4 regions of the Anaerocolumna sp. genome follow, and region 2 is predicted to be linked to each of the others. Evidence: riboswitches for the same ligand, from Rfam matches in the RefSeq annotation. Region 2 holds a riboswitch; each other region holds the start of a gene.
What was found. A riboswitch is a leader RNA that binds a small molecule or an ion and turns the genes downstream of it on or off. The one in region 2 is predicted to bind cyclic di-GMP.
Positions count from the first base shown of each region.

Region 1: it holds a riboswitch for cyclic di-GMP, as region 2 does, so the genes downstream of both, RT261_RS17435 (methyl-accepting chemotaxis protein) here and RT261_RS12735 (response regulator transcription factor) in region 2, are expected to answer to the same signal.
Region 3: it holds a riboswitch for cyclic di-GMP, as region 2 does, so the genes downstream of both, RT261_RS12950 (GspE/PulE family protein) here and RT261_RS12735 (response regulator transcription factor) in region 2, are expected to answer to the same signal.
Region 4: it holds a riboswitch for cyclic di-GMP, as region 2 does, so the genes downstream of both, RT261_RS18900 (transglutaminase-like domain-containing protein) here and RT261_RS12735 (response regulator transcription factor) in region 2, are expected to answer to the same signal.

Region 1 covers NZ_DAMAUC010000027.1:20,166-24,387, forward strand. The annotation lists gene RT261_RS17435 (methyl-accepting chemotaxis protein) at 65-2,077, opposite strand; cyclic di-GMP riboswitch class I at 2,208-2,291, opposite strand; gene RT261_RS17440 (YcxB family protein) at 2,480-3,076, shown strand; gene RT261_RS17445 (DsbA family oxidoreductase) at 3,303-4,019, opposite strand.
Region 2 covers NZ_DAMAUC010000014.1:67,652-71,873, reverse strand. The annotation lists gene RT261_RS12745 (InlB B-repeat-containing protein) at 1-563, shown strand, start outside; gene RT261_RS12740 (YibE/F family protein) at 775-1,932, opposite strand; cyclic di-GMP riboswitch class I at 2,491-2,585, shown strand; gene RT261_RS12735 (response regulator transcription factor) at 2,682-3,056, shown strand; gene RT261_RS12730 (chemotaxis protein CheC) at 3,049-3,681, shown strand; gene RT261_RS12725 (diguanylate cyclase domain-containing protein) at 3,674-4,222, shown strand, end outside.
Region 3 covers NZ_DAMAUC010000015.1:14,202-18,423, reverse strand. The annotation lists gene RT261_RS12960 (hypothetical protein) at 1-492, shown strand, start outside; gene RT261_RS12955 (hypothetical protein) at 686-1,486, shown strand; cyclic di-GMP riboswitch class I at 1,749-1,858, shown strand; gene RT261_RS12950 (GspE/PulE family protein) at 2,024-3,721, shown strand; gene RT261_RS12945 (type IV pilus twitching motility protein PilT) at 3,745-4,222, shown strand, end outside.
Region 4 covers NZ_DAMAUC010000033.1:38,970-43,191, reverse strand. The annotation lists gene RT261_RS18910 (collagen binding domain-containing protein) at 1-1,396, shown strand, start outside; gene RT261_RS18905 (sortase) at 1,543-2,298, shown strand; cyclic di-GMP riboswitch class I at 2,406-2,490, shown strand; gene RT261_RS18900 (transglutaminase-like domain-containing protein) at 2,504-3,304, shown strand; gene RT261_RS18895 (DUF6591 domain-containing protein) at 3,606-4,097, shown strand; gene RT261_RS18890 (DUF4870 domain-containing protein) at 4,169-4,222, shown strand, end outside.

The DNA of each region.
Region 1 (4,222 bases), on a different contig from region 2:
AATATAAGTATGTTTTTATAAATTTTAGCAGCTTTGACTATATTGTGCATTTTTATCCGTGAAGTTAGACTCTAAATTGAGCAACTGCTGTTTGCAATCTTATAGCTAATTCAGACAGTTTGATACTGGAGTGAGCAATTTCTTCTACGGAAGCGGTTTGTTCTTCAGTAGTAGCAGATGCTTGTTGAGTGGCGGCTGCATTCTCCTCCGCGATAGCCGAAATATTTTGTAGTACATCCAGAATACTCTTTCTCATATTATCCATTTCATCCCCAGAGAGATTTAAGTGAGAAAGTGATGCATTGGTTGCCTCCATGGCTTCGGCAATTTGCTGGTATTTATCTTTATTGTTAGTTACGCTTATAGCCTGTTCCTCGGAGATATTAGATACTCTTTCCATGGTCTTTACGGCATCGCCAGTATTTTGTTGTAATTCAGCTACTATAGTATTTATTATCTTTGTGGAAGCTTCTGATTGTTCAGCCAGTTTTCTGATTTCTTCCGCTACAACCGCAAATCCTCTTCCGGCTTCACCAGCTCTTGCTGCCTCTATAGCGGCATTTAAGGATAACAGATTGGTTTGGGATGCAATAGATTCAATTACTTTGCTGGCTTCACCAATTTGGTTGGAACTATCGTTAGTTTTTAAAATTACCTGATAGATTTCATTTACAGCATCGGTATTTTCTGTAGTTATTTTGCTTAAAGAATCAATTTCATAAATTCCGTTGCTGACTACATCATTCACCCGGTCCTTGGATTGGTTTACATCATTTATATATCCGTAGACCTTATTAATGGTTTCTCCTAATTCCACAGCCTTAGCAGTTCCTAATTCAGTAGTTCGCGCTTGTTCTGAAGCTTCGTTTGCAATTTCTTCCACTGTTTTTGCAACTTCTTCTGAAGCATTTGCTGTTTGCTGGGAAGTGGCAGTAAGCTCCTCGGAAGAAGCAGCTAATTGTTCAGCGGAATCGTTGATTTCATTGATGACTCTACGTAGTTCAATAAGAATACTTTGCATAGCATTGGCAAGTTCACCGGTTTCATCTTTTTTCTTTAAAGCTTTTTTATCTATATCTTCTGTTAAATCTAAACCTGCAATTCTCTTAGAATATCCAACACCTTTTATAATCGGTTTTGTAATGGAATTACCTAATATATAAGTAACAAAGATACTTACCAGTAAGATAACCCCAAGGGCAGCTACCATAATCTTCTCCAGTTGAACTAAAGAAGAGAATAATTCACTTTCAGTAGCGGTTATAGCAATAACCCAATCTGTTCCTTCAATAGGAGAGTAGCCTGCATATAAATGATTGCCTTCAAAAGCGTAATCTTTAAAGCCTGCTTTCTTGCTAATCATTTCTTCGATTAGTTGAGATAAAGAGGTTAGACTGTTGTTCTGTTTCGCTTCTTCAATAGGGTTAAATTGGTCGAACACTTTATTTTCATCAGGATGACCGATAACAGTTCCGTTACTATTTATAACAAAACCATACCCCTCTTCTCCATAGCCGGTATCATTTACCATATTAGTCAGAGCTTTTCCGTCTCTGCGGCCTAATAATGCACCTACTACTTCACCCCCATTTTTAATAGGTATTACCTGCAAAAGAGACTGTTCGCCAGTATCCGGGTCAGCGAGGAAGAGAATCACTTCTTTTTCTTCTTTAATTGCATTCATGGATGGATCAGCTTCGCCTAATTGTATAGAATTTCCTTTAGAATAATTAACCGTTCCATTTGGCTGAATAACACCCATTTCTATAAAATCGGTATTAGCTAACATGCTGCGAAGAATAGGCTGTTGATTTTCCCAGTCCATGCTTCTGATATCCTGTAATTCTACTATGGTCTTTAAAGAACGTCTCTGAGTTTCCAGCCGGCTTTCTTCTAATCTGGCAGCATCATGGGCCATAGTTGTAAGAGACTTGGTTGCCACCTGTTTGATAATATAATTTGCTACCTGTAATGATATTATGCTCAAAACAATAGAGGATAATAAAACTAAAGCGGAAAAAGATAAAATAAGTTTTGTTTTAATACTTTTTTTGAATCCCAATTTTATTTTCTTCATTTTGCTCTCCCTTGTGGAATATAATTATATCTGTATTTACATATATAAAGTGGGATTTTTCTTGCATGAAAAGAGAGGTGAATTAAGAAAGCCTTTTATTATAAAATAAAAGGCATAATCAACATACTACTGCTGCAACCGGCTGTCATGTTTATGAAAACGAAGACCCTTGGCTTTGCGTCCCTACCTTTCGATAAGTTTGCCCCTTTATATAGTTCCTATTGGTATAATATACCTTTTAGTAGGGAAAATCAACTCATTTCGATAATAATTTGTATTATTCGACATACATCTATTATAAAGGCAGACCAAGTATTACCTTGTAAAAAATTACATCATATATTATAATTGGTATAAGTTTATAGTCAGATAATTCTTGCAAGTAATCTATGGAGGAAAAGTATGTGGGAACAGCAAGGGAATATTATAGCAAATGGACAAATAGAAGAAAAAGAAATTATTGATTTTTACACTTCAAGAAATAAGAATCCATTAAGTAAAGTAATAATCTACATAGCAGCTCTTTTAATTTTGCTATCGGTTTTGCTGCTGACAAATCGCCCATCTGATTCAAGCAGTGAAACAGTAACCTCTACGGAGGCAAATGAGGAGGAAAATGACCAACTGTCATCTCATCAAATTACAGTTGGAGTTTTATTTGTTTTTGTAATAATTTCCTCCATATTATATCCAGTATTGATAAAAAGGAATTTAAAAAAGCAATTCCGCACCAATAAGCTATTGCAGCAGGAAACGGAATATACTATTTCTGAAAATGGTATACACCGAAAGTCGGAATCCTTTGATTCTACCTACAAGTGGTATGATATTTATAAGATTATAGAAAAAGAAAATATGTTTATTATATACGAGTCAAGTAACAGTGTATTAATTTTACCAAAGCGTTTTTTTAATAGTGATAAAGAGTTAGCAAAAGTAAAAGAATTAATTAAAGAAAAAATGGATGCAGATAAATATAAAATGCTAAAAAATAAATAAAGTAGTAGCGACACCCATTCCTTTTGCTATAATTTTAAAGGAATTCTAACTTCCAAACGGTCTTTAAATTAGGAAAAGTTATTGCATAAGTTAAGATGAGAAATAGGGACAATATTATAAGCTGCCATTCTCTGTATACGATTCGGGTATTTGAATTTATACAGAGAAAGATGGCAGCTTCGTATCTTGTAACAGTCTTTACTTTTTACTTTTCTTTTTAACAGGCTTACCTTTCAGGTACCTGGCAGCCTTCATTTGTACATATAGCCCCTTCTCCTCTATGGATTTGCTCAAAAGATGAAGATTGGTTTTCCTCTCTCCATACTTTTTCCAAGGTATCCATAAATAAGTCTAAAGGCTGTGCTCCCGATATGGCATACTTGCGGTTAAACACAAAGAATGGAACTCCCTGCACGCCTAATTGTTTTGCTTCCTTTTCGTCAGCACGTACAGCATCTGCATAATCATTGCCGGATAGAACTCTTTTCACTTCATTTTGTTCTAAACCAACTGCCACTGCCAATTCTGTTAATATATCTTTATCCCCGATAAATTTCGATTCTGTAAAATGAGCTTTTAGAATTCTCTCGGTTAACTCAGCACCCTTTCCAGCTTTCGTGGCATACTTAGCAAGTCTATGTGCATCCAAAGTATTGGTTTGTACCATAGTATCAAGATTATAATTTAATCCTACTGTAACTGCTTTTTGGATAACCTGTTCATTCATGGTTTTGACCTGTTCCATAGTCATATTATATTTTTCAGCTAAAACTTCGTCTACGGATAAACTTGTATCACTTTCTCCATAAGGATCCAGTTCATAGCTTTTAAATAGCACTTCTACCTGATCTTTATGAGAAAATTTATTTATTGCTTGTTCTAACAGTCTCTTACCGATATAACAAAAGGGACATACAAAATCTGACCATACTTCTATCTTCATAATACACCTCTTTCTTTCTGTAAAATTACTCTAATCTATATTCTTCATAGATTCTCCTATGTAATTTTATACTACCATAGGGGTTCAAATTTTCAATAGATAAACTCTAATTGATATTTATTATCATTATAAACCTGCTTATAAAAAATAATTATTTTGGTTCTGCCCAATATGATAAATGGAGATGTAAGGGAAATTAGTAA
Region 2 (4,222 bases):
GAACAGAAGGTAGCAATAGTACGGATGGTACTGCTCAGAATAATCAAGAAGGAAATGCAGTAGTATCGGATGACTCAAATGATTCAGATGGTTCCGAAAGAGTAGTTCCTAAAGTATCAGATAAAGAGGATGCAGGTGATGCCAAGGTCATTATATTACCTGAGGATTCAAGTAGAGGAGGTAAAGTTAGTGGAGGCAAGGCTAGCGAAGGTAAAGCTAGTGGAAATCAATCCAAAAAGGACGAACCCACATCTTCTGATGAATCTAATTCATCTTTAAGTGGTGACAGTAATGGGCAAGAAGCGAAAATTGTTGAAGTAAAACCAGAACAACATACTTATGATACTAAAAAAGAAGAGGAAATAGAAGCCAAGATAGAAGAGGCGATAGAGGATGAAAAAGAAGAAGCAGATGAAGACAAGAGTATTACAGTTTTCCAAGTTGTAAAAGAGGTAATAAAGGATAATTCAATTATTACAACTATTATTGCAATAGGATGTATGTTAATTCTTCTTGGTGGCGCTTTGTGGAGGTATATGGAATATAAAAGCCGAAGGAAATAAAGCGGTCGCAGCGGTAGAAACAATTGTAAGAGCAAATTAAACAAAGCAGAATTTAAGCGAAGAATCTCATTTTAAGGTGAGATTCTTCGCTTATTGACTGAATTCATGGCCAGCCTAGTGGGAGGAAGACCACTTAAACTGGCTCGATATGTGCAATAATATAAGACTTTGCTTCATGTCATTGGGTTAAATCACTATATATTTAAAAGACTTAAATTCTGTTTTTGCTATCTTTTCCAGCCATAACCCGGGAACCGATAAATGCCACAATTGGTACGCTCAGAATAATACCTATACTTGCCGTTATGGCTCTTATTATTTCAAGGGCAATTAAATCCGTATTAATGATCTGCGAAAATGGAATTCCATAAGCAAATATCATAAGTACAAGATTTAAAGAGGAACCTGCAAATGCTAAGATTAATGTATTTGCCATTGTGCCCATAGCATCTTTACCGATATTCATTCCGGATTGAAACAATTCAATAGATTTCATTGTTGGGTTCACTGAGTGTAATTCGTAAATTGCAGAGGATATACTCATTCCCGTATCCATAACTGCTCCCAGAGCGGATATCAGTATTCCGGCAACCAGTAAATCTCTTACTTTCAAACCGTTATCCGTAGCTATTAACAGCATTGATTCAGCTTCTTCCATATTTAATCCGCTGATATGTGCTAATTTACCTACTATGTATGCAAGTATTCCTGCCACCAAGACTCCTAATATTGTACCTGTTATAGCAGAGAATGTCTTGGGATTGATTCCGTCCAGTAATATCAGGCATACTATGGTAGTTACTACAACAATTAATATGGTTAGGGGAAGTACCGGAACTCCTTTTGAAATCAATGGTACCAGAATATTCAATACACAAAGGATTGTAAAAATTAATCCCACCAAAGCCATAAACCCTTTCTTTCCGCCAATGATACATAAGAGAGCAGAAAAGAGAATAATTATCCCATATATTAAAAAGGAGCGGTCATAATTATAGATGGAAGCACTAAATTCTCCGTCGTGAGTATCTATTCTGGCGATAATCCTGGTTCCTTCTTTTGCATAAACATTGTACAGCAGTCCCAGATAGTTATCTATGATTTGTGTCTCACCTTTATGTTCGCCGCTTAATATCTTGATTTCAAGCAGCTGGTGTCCACGCTTTAGTCCTTCGGAATTCTCATCTATTTGTGTATTATCTTCTAAAACTTTAATTACTTTTGCTTTCACATATTTGATCGGTGAATTGGCACCGGTTTTATAATTTTCCGGATTGCCTTGATTAGCAAAATATAACAGAATTGAAAAAAATGCAATAAATATTACCGCAGCTGCTACTTTAATAATCAGTGTTTTCCTCTTATCCAATGTTATTCTCCTTATACAACAGTATTTGCAAGAAGATCTGGAGGTCTGAAATAATAGCCTTGCAATCTATTATTATTTACAGGGTCTGTAGTAAATATTAGCATTTTTTACAAAAAAAAGCAACTTATAATTACAGATTTTGTTTAAATGTTACGGTTTCAATTACACTTGAATTTGAAAGCCACAGCAGAAAATAATGATTCTGGATTTCAGGGGAGTCTTTATATGTGGAGCACGGGCCAATATAAAAGGAATTTTAATAATATAGTCATTCTGGGAGTAATTTAGCAAAACTAAAGCTCATACTGGAAGGACCCTTATTCATGGGCGGCATACCTTTCAAGCTCAGAATGACCATTTTATTATCTCTTTCAATACACTTTAGCAGGTTTCTAATCAGAGAATATTCCAAGAAAATGTAGGTTAACAAAAAATAGTCATAAAAAAAGCAAGATATGGATTGAAAATTGTTGAAAATTAGTTCATAATTAATAAGATATATATTATTATTAAGATATGAAATATAATAGAGTTTAGAAAATTATAAAAACATTACATATATTAGATTGGCAAACCTATTGAAAGATAGGGACGCAAAGCTAGAAGCCTGTCGGAAAATAATATGCATTTCCTATGGTCGTTCAGTTGCAACTAAGGTAGAATCAGTATGATTTTACTTAGTTGTTTTTTTATTTTTAATTAGGTTTATTATTAGATGGAATAAAAATGCATTAGAAGGAGTGTTATGAATGATAAAAGTGTTAATCGTTGATGATTCTGTTTTTTCACAAAAAATTGCTGCTAATTTAATTAAAAAAAACATGGATGATGTAGAACTTAGCTTTGCAAATGATGGAGAAGAGGGAATTGAACTATATGAAAAATTAAAACCGGATTTTGTTATTACTGATTTGTTAATGCCCAAATTAAGCGGACAGGAACTGATAAGATTAATAAAAGCACAGGATGAATTCGCAAAGATAATTGTAATATCTGCAGATGTTCAAAAAAACATTCGGGAAGAGGTAGAAGCTTATAATATATTGGCTTTTCTCAATAAACCGTTACAAGATGAAAAAGCTCAGTTAATTTGTAATTTAATGAGGGAGAAGATAGATGGATAGGTCCAGTTTCAGATATGATATATTAAAAGAGGTATTTAATATAAGCGTAGGTAAGGCTGCTGATTTGCTTTCAGAAATTACCGGTAAAAAAATATTGTTAAAGATTCCGGATGTAACAATTTTAGACAGAACAAAAAACGACATAGAAATATCAGAATATCTTCCTATTAAATTTGCCGGGGCATTAATGGTTTCCACTATTTCATTTAAAGAAAATTTAACTGGAAAAGCGAATTTGATTTTCCCGGCTGAAAAAATGAAAGCTTTTATACATCTGTGTCTGAATGAAGATATTCATGATGAAGATAATTTGAGTTTTACAGATATAGATTTTGACATAATTAAAGAAATCGGAAACATTATTTTAAATTGCATTTTGGGAGAGACCGGTAATTTACTTAATATCAAACTCCAATATTCTCTGCCGGAAGTTAAAATATACAATCATATTAATTTCAGAGAAGATATTGATGAAAACGAATATCAGCATATTTTAGTCTTATACATAACTTTTATTATAGATAGTACAGAAATTGAAGGTACTATCATAGTTGATTTAGCATTACAATCTTTAAACGAGTTAATTAGAAAAATTGATCAGATAGAGGCTGATATTTATGAATAACTATTGTTATGAAGTATTAAATAATGTTAACGAAGGTATTATTATAGTAAAAGAGAATTTTGAAATTTTTTTTTGGAATAATTATATGGAGGCTATTACCAATATAAAAAGTTCAAATGCAATGGGGAATAATCTATATACAGTGGTACCAAGCCTGAATAAGAATTATTTTAAAAACGTAGTTAAAAACATACTAAATGATGGATATGCTATGTTTTTTTCTGCTGCTATGCATCAGGATCTAATGCATACGGAAGAAAGGTTTAATATAAAAATCAGCAGAATTCAGGATGAAAACAAGACATCCCTGCTTCTGGAATTCCATAATGTTACCGGGCAGATGACTCAAATCAAACAGCTTAAAAAATATATCAAAGAATTGTATCATGTAAATAGAGAGTTAAAAGAGAAAGAAAAAGAGATTGAATATCTGGCTTATTACGATCAGCTGACAGGTGTTGCAAACAGAACATTATTTTACATTCTTGCTGAAAAATATATTCAAAATGCAAAGAGAAATAATAGCTTATTAGGTATTATT
Region 3 (4,222 bases), on a different contig from region 2:
ACTAATGTTACAGCCTGTTCCATTTCCCTGGAAGGAAGGAATCTATGGATATTAAAAGAATCGCCGGTAACAGAAAAGACTATATTTAATAGTAAAATTGCTCTGAATCTTATTTTAACCATACCTGCTATACTCATAAATTCAATTATCGTATTTATTGGACTGCATTTATCTTTATTGGATTTATTTATAATTATACTGTTACCAACCGCATTTGCATTTTTTGTATCTATATTTGGATTATTAGTAAATCTCAAAATGCCGAATTTAAACTGGACTTCGGAAGTAACGGTTATTAAACAAAGCGCTTCAACAACAATAGCTGTTTTATTAAATATGTTTCTATCATTTTTACCTTTTATATTAATGATGGTACTAAACATAAGACTGGCTGTTATTAATGGGCTTATGGCACTGGTATTGCTAATTCTTAGCGGCATTATGTATCGATATATTAATACAAAAGGCGTTAAAATATTTGAACAATTATAATAATAAGAAATATACAAATAGAAAGAGGCTGCTTGATAATACTGTCCAACATGTTGGATTCAGTACAGGCAGCTTCTTTCTATTTTAGAATAACAGATTACGGTTTACCTTTGCATACAAATAAGACTTTAAAGAATACTATACTTAAAACGTAGAGTGAATCATAGGTAGAATTATTCCTGGAGGTGTCATTTTGTATTGTCATATAGAAGAATTACATGATATACCAACGAATACATTAGGAGAGCCAAAAGAAATCCTGGTGGATTCATATACTTGGTCTAATAACGGGCAGACTGGTAAAACTTATACTTATAAAATGAGTGATGAAAAATATGAACGTCCTATTAATAAAGCCTATAGGATAAGTTTACATGAAGAGAAACCCTATTCCCTTTGTGTGATACATTATTATGACTTGATTGATTATGATTTGGAAGACTGTATAGGAGAAAATAAAATTGATTCGATAGCAAAAGGAATAAATATCAGCAGAGATGAAATATGGTCGATTATAAAGTCAGAGCTTGAGCCCTTACAAGATAGAATTCTTAATGAATACCAGCAAACAGAGGAATATCTGGCACGTAAACATCACCAGGAAATATTAAAAGAGTATCGTCAGGCCAAAGAGGATTTTCAAAAAGAATACGGTATTGCTGCCAGTGAATATGACAGATGCTACAATGTGTTCGGAGAGTTAATGAACTCTGAATACTTAAATCAACTGAATCAAATCCTTGAAGAAAGAATCAATATTAAAAAGACTAGCAAGAGATACCGTAAATATGCCTATCAGGAAAATTTCAATAATTATTTTAATAGCAGCAGTAGCAGCAGTATCAGCAGTGAGTTTAACGATGACGAGAGGGAAATGCTTGGAAGGTTCTATAAAATTTTGGCTAAAAAATACCATCCGGATTCCAATCCGGATATAGATACCTCTGCAGAGATCCTTCTGATTAATAAACTTAAAAAATCATGGAGGGTCTAAACTCTATGGTATATGTTATAAAAAGCCCAGAATGTAAAAGCATATTTTGTAAATATGCAAAGACTGAGTTTTAATCTAAAATGTGAAATGTGACTAAAAATATGAAAGAAAACCGGCAAGTTGACTAGAATTTTATATTGTTACAAATAGCTGAACTTAAAAAGGCAGAGATTACAAGAATACTTATGGTAATCTTTTGTGCATAATTATGTTGCATTGGAAAGAATTATAATGTATCATATTTTAATATAATCATATAAATCATAAGTCAGGGCAAACTTATCGAAAGATAAGGACGCAAAACAAGAAGCCTGTCGGGGAAAATATATCATGTATAGTATATATAGCCCCTATGGTGGTTCAGTTGCAGCTAATACAAAATATTTCTATTTTGTTTAGTTGCTTTTTTTTGCTTTTTTAATAAAAATTTTGTTGAATTGTTAATTTTAGGTGATTATATATATGATTTATGATACAATAGGACTAAAGTCCTATTGGTAAAAGATTGAAAAATAAAAGGAATCGGTGAGAGCAGGAATGGATTTTAGAAAAAATAAAAAAAGACTAGGTGATATATTAATCCAGGAAGGTCTTATTACGGAAACGGACCTTAAGACTGCCTTATCAGAGCAAAAGAAAGGCAATCGCAAATTAGGTGAAACATTAGTGGATTTAGGCTATGTGAATGAACTTGCCATTGCTAAAGCACTTCAAAAACAACTTAAGATAGATATTGTACAGCTTACTGGTATTAAAATTCCACAGGATATTCTTAACATGGTTAACGAACAGATACTACGAAAATATATGCTGATTCCTTTTGAATTTGATCAAAAGGATCCTAATACCCTTAGGGTAGCAATGTCCGATCCTATGGATATTCTGGCTGTTGATGATCTTTCTATCATAACCAATTTTAAGATAGCACCAGTAATATCACTTCCCAGAGAAATTGCAGCAACAATAGATAGGTATTATGGAAATGCGGAAGCCATGGAGGTGGCAGAGCGATATACCAAAGAAAAAGAGATACTGGACAAAGAGAAGGAAGAAAAAGAGAATAATGAAGATATAAATAATTCACCTATTGTAATATTAGTAAAGACCATGATTGAACAGGCCGTCAGGCAAAGGGCAAGCGACATACATATAGAACCATTTGAGAAAACAATACGTATACGATACCGGGTTGACGGTATATTAAAAGAAATTATGAAATATGACAACAGCCTGCTTTCAGCAATTGTAGCCAGAGTTAAGATTTTGGGAGATATGGATATCTCTGAAAAGAGAAAGCCTCAGGACGGGCGAATAGCCATGATCATAGACAGAGAAGAGTACGATATTCGTGTGTCGATACTGCCAACGATTTATGGAGAGAAGATAGTAATGAGACTTACCTCTAAAAGAGGTCTTACAAAGGACAAGAAGGAGCTTGGCTTTACGGATGAAGAAATGGAGAAATTCAATGCCATTCTTTCTAAACCTCATGGGATGATATTAGTAACCGGACCCACTGGAAGCGGTAAGTCCACAACCCTTTATACAGCACTTAGTGAGTTAAACAAGGAAGATGTTAATATTATTACGGTAGAAGATCCGGTAGAAGCCAATATTGACGGAGTGAATCAGGTTCAGGTAAATCCAAAAGCAGATTTAACATTTGCCAGTGCTCTCAGATCCATCCTAAGGCAGGATCCGGATATTATCATGATTGGTGAAATTAGAGATAATGAAACTGCTGAGATTGCTATTAAAGCCTCCATTACCGGACACCTTGTAGTAAGTACTCTTCATACAAATAGTGCGGCTAGCAGCATTACAAGACTAGAAGACATGGAAGTGGAACCTTACCTGATTGCTGATGCAACTATTGGAGTTATAGCACAGCGGTTAGTGAGAAGATTATGTCCATATTGTAAGAAGGAAAAGCAGGCGAATAAATTGGAAAAGGAATTGCTTGGACTTAAGGAGGATGAAGAACAGGTAATATATGAAGCAACCGGATGTCATATGTGTAATGAAACGGGATATTTTGGCCGTATCGGAATATATGAGATTATGCCTTTAACACCTGCACTGAAAGAATTAGTAAGTAAAAAAGGTAATGCCTTAATGATTAATAATCTGGCATTATCAGAAGGAATGAAAACTTTGAAAACCAGTGTGTCAGAAAAAGTATTGCATGGTATTACTTCCATTTCTGAAATGAAGAAAATATTATTTGATGATTAGGTAAAAGAAAGTAGGGAAAAGGTATGGTTACTATAGAGGAATTACTACAGGTTGCAAAGGATATAGGAGCCTCCGATCTCCATATTACAGTTGGGGTGCCTCCAAAATGCAGGGTCAACGGTGAGCTGCAGGATGTTGGGGACATAAAATATATGCCGAATGATACATCGGAATTAATAATGCCAATTGTTCCTGAACATTTTAGAACTGTCTTAGAGACGAAAGGAGAGGTGGATTTTTCTTATTCTATTCCCAACCTGGGTAGATATCGTGTCAATGTATTCAAGCAAAGAGGCTCCTATGCAACGGCAATTCGTCTGGTGGGTACTACAATTCCAAAACCAGAACAGCTGGGGATTCCAAGTTCAGTTGTAGAACTCACAGCTAAGAAACGAGGATTGGTTCTAGTAACGGGACCTACAGGAAGTGGTAAATCAACATCTCTGGCCTCCTTAATTGATGTGATAAATTCCAATTATAACACCCATGTAATTACCTTAG
Region 4 (4,222 bases), on a different contig from region 2:
TTATCGGCTTAAATTCAGAACAGATATTGATGAAGCTTATAAGAACGGAACCTTTTCAAATGCTATTACATTTAAAGGTAGTGGAATTTCTCAGAATGGAGCAAGTAAGTCAATCGGTGTCAGCTTCCAGAACGTAGGCGGAGGTGCCGGCGGTACAGGAAGAGGCAGTATAGGCATTACTAAAGTTGATGAGAATAATACAACAATTAAATTAAAAGGTGCAACCTTTGAACTTCTGGATTTATACCAGAATGTATTAAAAACCTCTGAAGAAACCGGAGAAGATGGCTCGGTAATATTTGATAAACTCAAACTGAATACCACTTATTATATTCGGGAAGCTGTTTCTCCAACCGGTTATAATTTAAGTACGGAATTATATGAATTCAAATTAACGGATGAGAACAAAAATATTACCTATGAATTTAAAAATAGTATCATCACTGGAAATATTATATTCTATAAGCAGGATGAAGAGAATCTTCCGCTTCCTGGAGCAGAATTTACTCTATATCATGAAAATGATACAAACTTTGAGAAGCCTTTGTCTACGGCAATCAGTGATGAACAAGGAAAAGTTGAATTCACAAATGTTCCATATGGCAGTTATAAAATAATGGAAACAAAAGCTCCTGAAGGTTTTATCCTATCCGAAGAAGTTTTAACAGCAACAATCCTTGAAAATTTAGTAATTGTTACAACGATACCGACGAGTATATCCAATACTAAAATAAAAGGGCAGCTAAAGATATTGAAGGTTGATAAAACCACATTAAAGCCTTTGGCTAACGCTAAAATCTCTGTGTATAGTGAGTCAGATGTTTTAATAGCAGAAAAAGAAACAGATGAAGATGGTATAGCTGTATTTGAAAATATACCTTATGGAAACTATTATTTTGTTGAATCCCAGGCTCCTTCCGGATATGTGCGGAATACAGAGAAACATCCTTTTACTATCAGCCAGAGCGGAGAGGTGATTCAAGTAACATTCGAGAATACTGTAATAACTAAACCAACTACACCAGGTGGTAACGAAGACAACGAGGAACCAAATAAGCCGGAAGAGAATAAACCGGAAGAAAATAAGCCGGAAGAAAACAAACCGGAGGAACCTAAACCAAAGGAAAATAAGCCCAAGGAAGAAAAACAGAAAGAACCTAAAGGCGGTAAAAAATCGGATACCAAAAAGTCAGAAGAAGAATATGAAATTGATCCGGACGGTGTACCATTAGGCGGAAAAGAAGGAGATAATGGTAATAACGGAAGTGTAAACAAAGCAGGAACAGAGAAACTACCAAAAACCGGAGAAAGCAGCAGGATTGGATTTTATATAACTGGAGTAATTATGATTTTTATTGGATTCGTTTTAAAAGTAAGAAGAAAACATCATGCGTAAAAGAAAGTAATATTCTATTGTTAAGACGGGATTCTATTCCGTCTTAACAATTATGTAAAACACAGGAATAGATTTAAAATGTCTATAATTAACAAAGACTGTGAAATAAATATTGCTTAACAGTATGTATTCTACTGGAGACAACTATGAAAACTGGGAAAAAAAATAAATTTCTTTCAATAAGTTTTATATTCATAGGCCTATTAATTATGATATATCCCAAAGCCTCTGATTTATACAAAATGTATCAACAACAAAAATTAATAAAAATCTGGCAACAAAGTTTTAATATTATTGAAAAAAACAGTAGTTCCGATCATGATACTGATTATGACAATTACCGTGAGGAAGCCGGGTTCAATAAAGCAGTGGAATTAAGGAATCAAAGTGCAGAAAATAAAGGCATTGGCAACAACATGGAAAATGCAAATGACTCTTTAAAAGGTATAACTGAAGACAATAACGGAGCAAACACTGGAGGTCTATCAGAAAAACTGCAAGAGGATATTGGTATTGAAGGAATCATTAAGATTGAAAAAATAGATTTGGAACTGCCAATATTAACAGATGCCACCGAAAAAAACATGAAAGTATCAGTGGCATCCATTAAAGGCACCGGAAATCCTGGGCAAATTGGAAATTATGCTATTGCAGGACACAGAAGTCATACTTATGGTAAAAATTTTAACAGACTCGATGAAGTTGAAGTAGGAGATTCTATAATAATTAATAACGGTAAAAAGCAATTTAATTATGAAGTAATGGAAAAATTATACGTAAAACCTGAGGAAGTAGAAGTATTAGAGGGTAATGTGACAGACAAAGAAATTACATTAGTTACCTGTCATCCCATGATTAATCCAACCCATAGGTTAATTATAAAAGGAAAAATAAAGGATTAAAATCATTCAAAACCAATCCACGATATAGGACTTTAGACCTATATCGTGGGATGGATATATATGTTAATATATAAAATATAAATACAAATAGTATAACATCGACTTTCAAGCGATAATAGCAAACTTAGTGAAAACTAAAGACGCAAAGCTAAAGGGCCTTCCTTATATAAAAGATGGCAGCCAGTTACCGAAAGGGGAGTTTTTTATGTTTAAAAAACAAATTTTTATTCCCTTATTATCATTTGTTTTAATGTTTAGTTTTATGGTTGATATGGTACAAGCCTCTGGTTCGGATTTTTACAGTGAAGATCTGGAACATGGAATAATCAGTATTCAATATCTGCCAAAGAGCGACAGTAATACAAAAGTAATAATTCAAAAGGGAAATCAAAAGTATATTTATGATCTTAATTCCAATAATACATTTCCGCTGCAATTAGGAAATGGAAATTATACCATATCTGTTTTAGAACAAAAAAGTGGAAATAAATATAAGCTTATTAATAAAGATACGGTAAATTTGAATATAAAGAATGAGAATGTTGTATATTTACAATCCATTCAATCCATTCATTGGGATAAAGATATGAAGGCAATACAAAAAGCCAAAGCGCTGACAAAAAATTCAAAGAGTGATCAGGAAAAAATAGAAGCTATATATAATTACATAGTGAAAAATATAAGTTATGACAAGAAAAAGTCTGCTAATATAAACGCAGACTACATTCCATCTATTGAAAAAACCTTTACTACTTCAAAAGGTATTTGTTATGATTATTCAGCTTTATTTGCCGCAATGCTAAGAAGTGTTGACATCCCTGCAAAACTAGCTATGGGTTATGGGAAAGATATAGACGAATATCATGCATGGAATCAGGTTTATTTTAAGGACAGTAAACAATGGGTTACAATTGATACGACATATGATGCAGGTTTTAAAGACAGTAAATCAAAGAAGTCAATGATAAAAGAAGCTGCGGATTATAGTGTAGAAAAAATCTATTAAAATGTCTTGTTATTAACCCATAAAATTTATGAAAAATAATTGATTTACTTAAGTATAAAGGGGCCTTGCAAAATAGCTAATTTAAGCTATTTTTGCAAGGCTCCTTTTGGGGCTCTGTATCAAGTTTATTATAGAGCTCTTTTTAGTTTGAAAAACTTCTTTTGGATACACAGAAAGCATAAAGAACAAAAAAATTCTTCCTATTTACAGGATAAAGAGTTCTTAGAAAAAGATATTATAAATATATAAGAATAGAGAACAAATTATTATATAATTTATAAAATGGTAAGGGAGGAATCCTATGAAAAAGATTGTATTAGTAGTAGTGTTTGCAGCATTCATTATTTCTCTGGCTGGGTGTAAAAAGAATGTGGAAGAAGAAGCAAGTGAATCTATAGCAGAAAGTTTTGTAGAAAACCCAGAAATAGCTGATATGGATATTGGAGGTACTGTTGTTGTAAAGAACGAAGATGGATCGGAAGTCAGCTATGGAAGTACCCAATGGCCTACTTCAGATTTAGTAAAAGATGTGCCGGTATGTAAGAGTGGATTAATTACCGGAACGGTAGATAGTGAAGAGTATTCTACTATTTACATGGAAGAGGTAAAAGAAAAAGATGCATTGGAATACCTGGAAGAACTAAGGAGGAAGTTTCCAGATAATAGCTATGAAGTGAATGCAGACGATATTATATCATATGGCGGGGAAAATTCTAATGGCATTGCAGTTGTGATATATTATGATATTGCCAGCGAAAGTATATCTATTTCAGTATCAAAGGTAACTGAATAATGAAAAGGTAGTAAAATGGAAAAAACTATTTCATTTAGTAAAGAACGTAAATTAAAAGGAGATGGAGATATATGTATTGTAAATATTGCGGAAAAGAAATAAATGATGACGCAAATTTCTGTGAT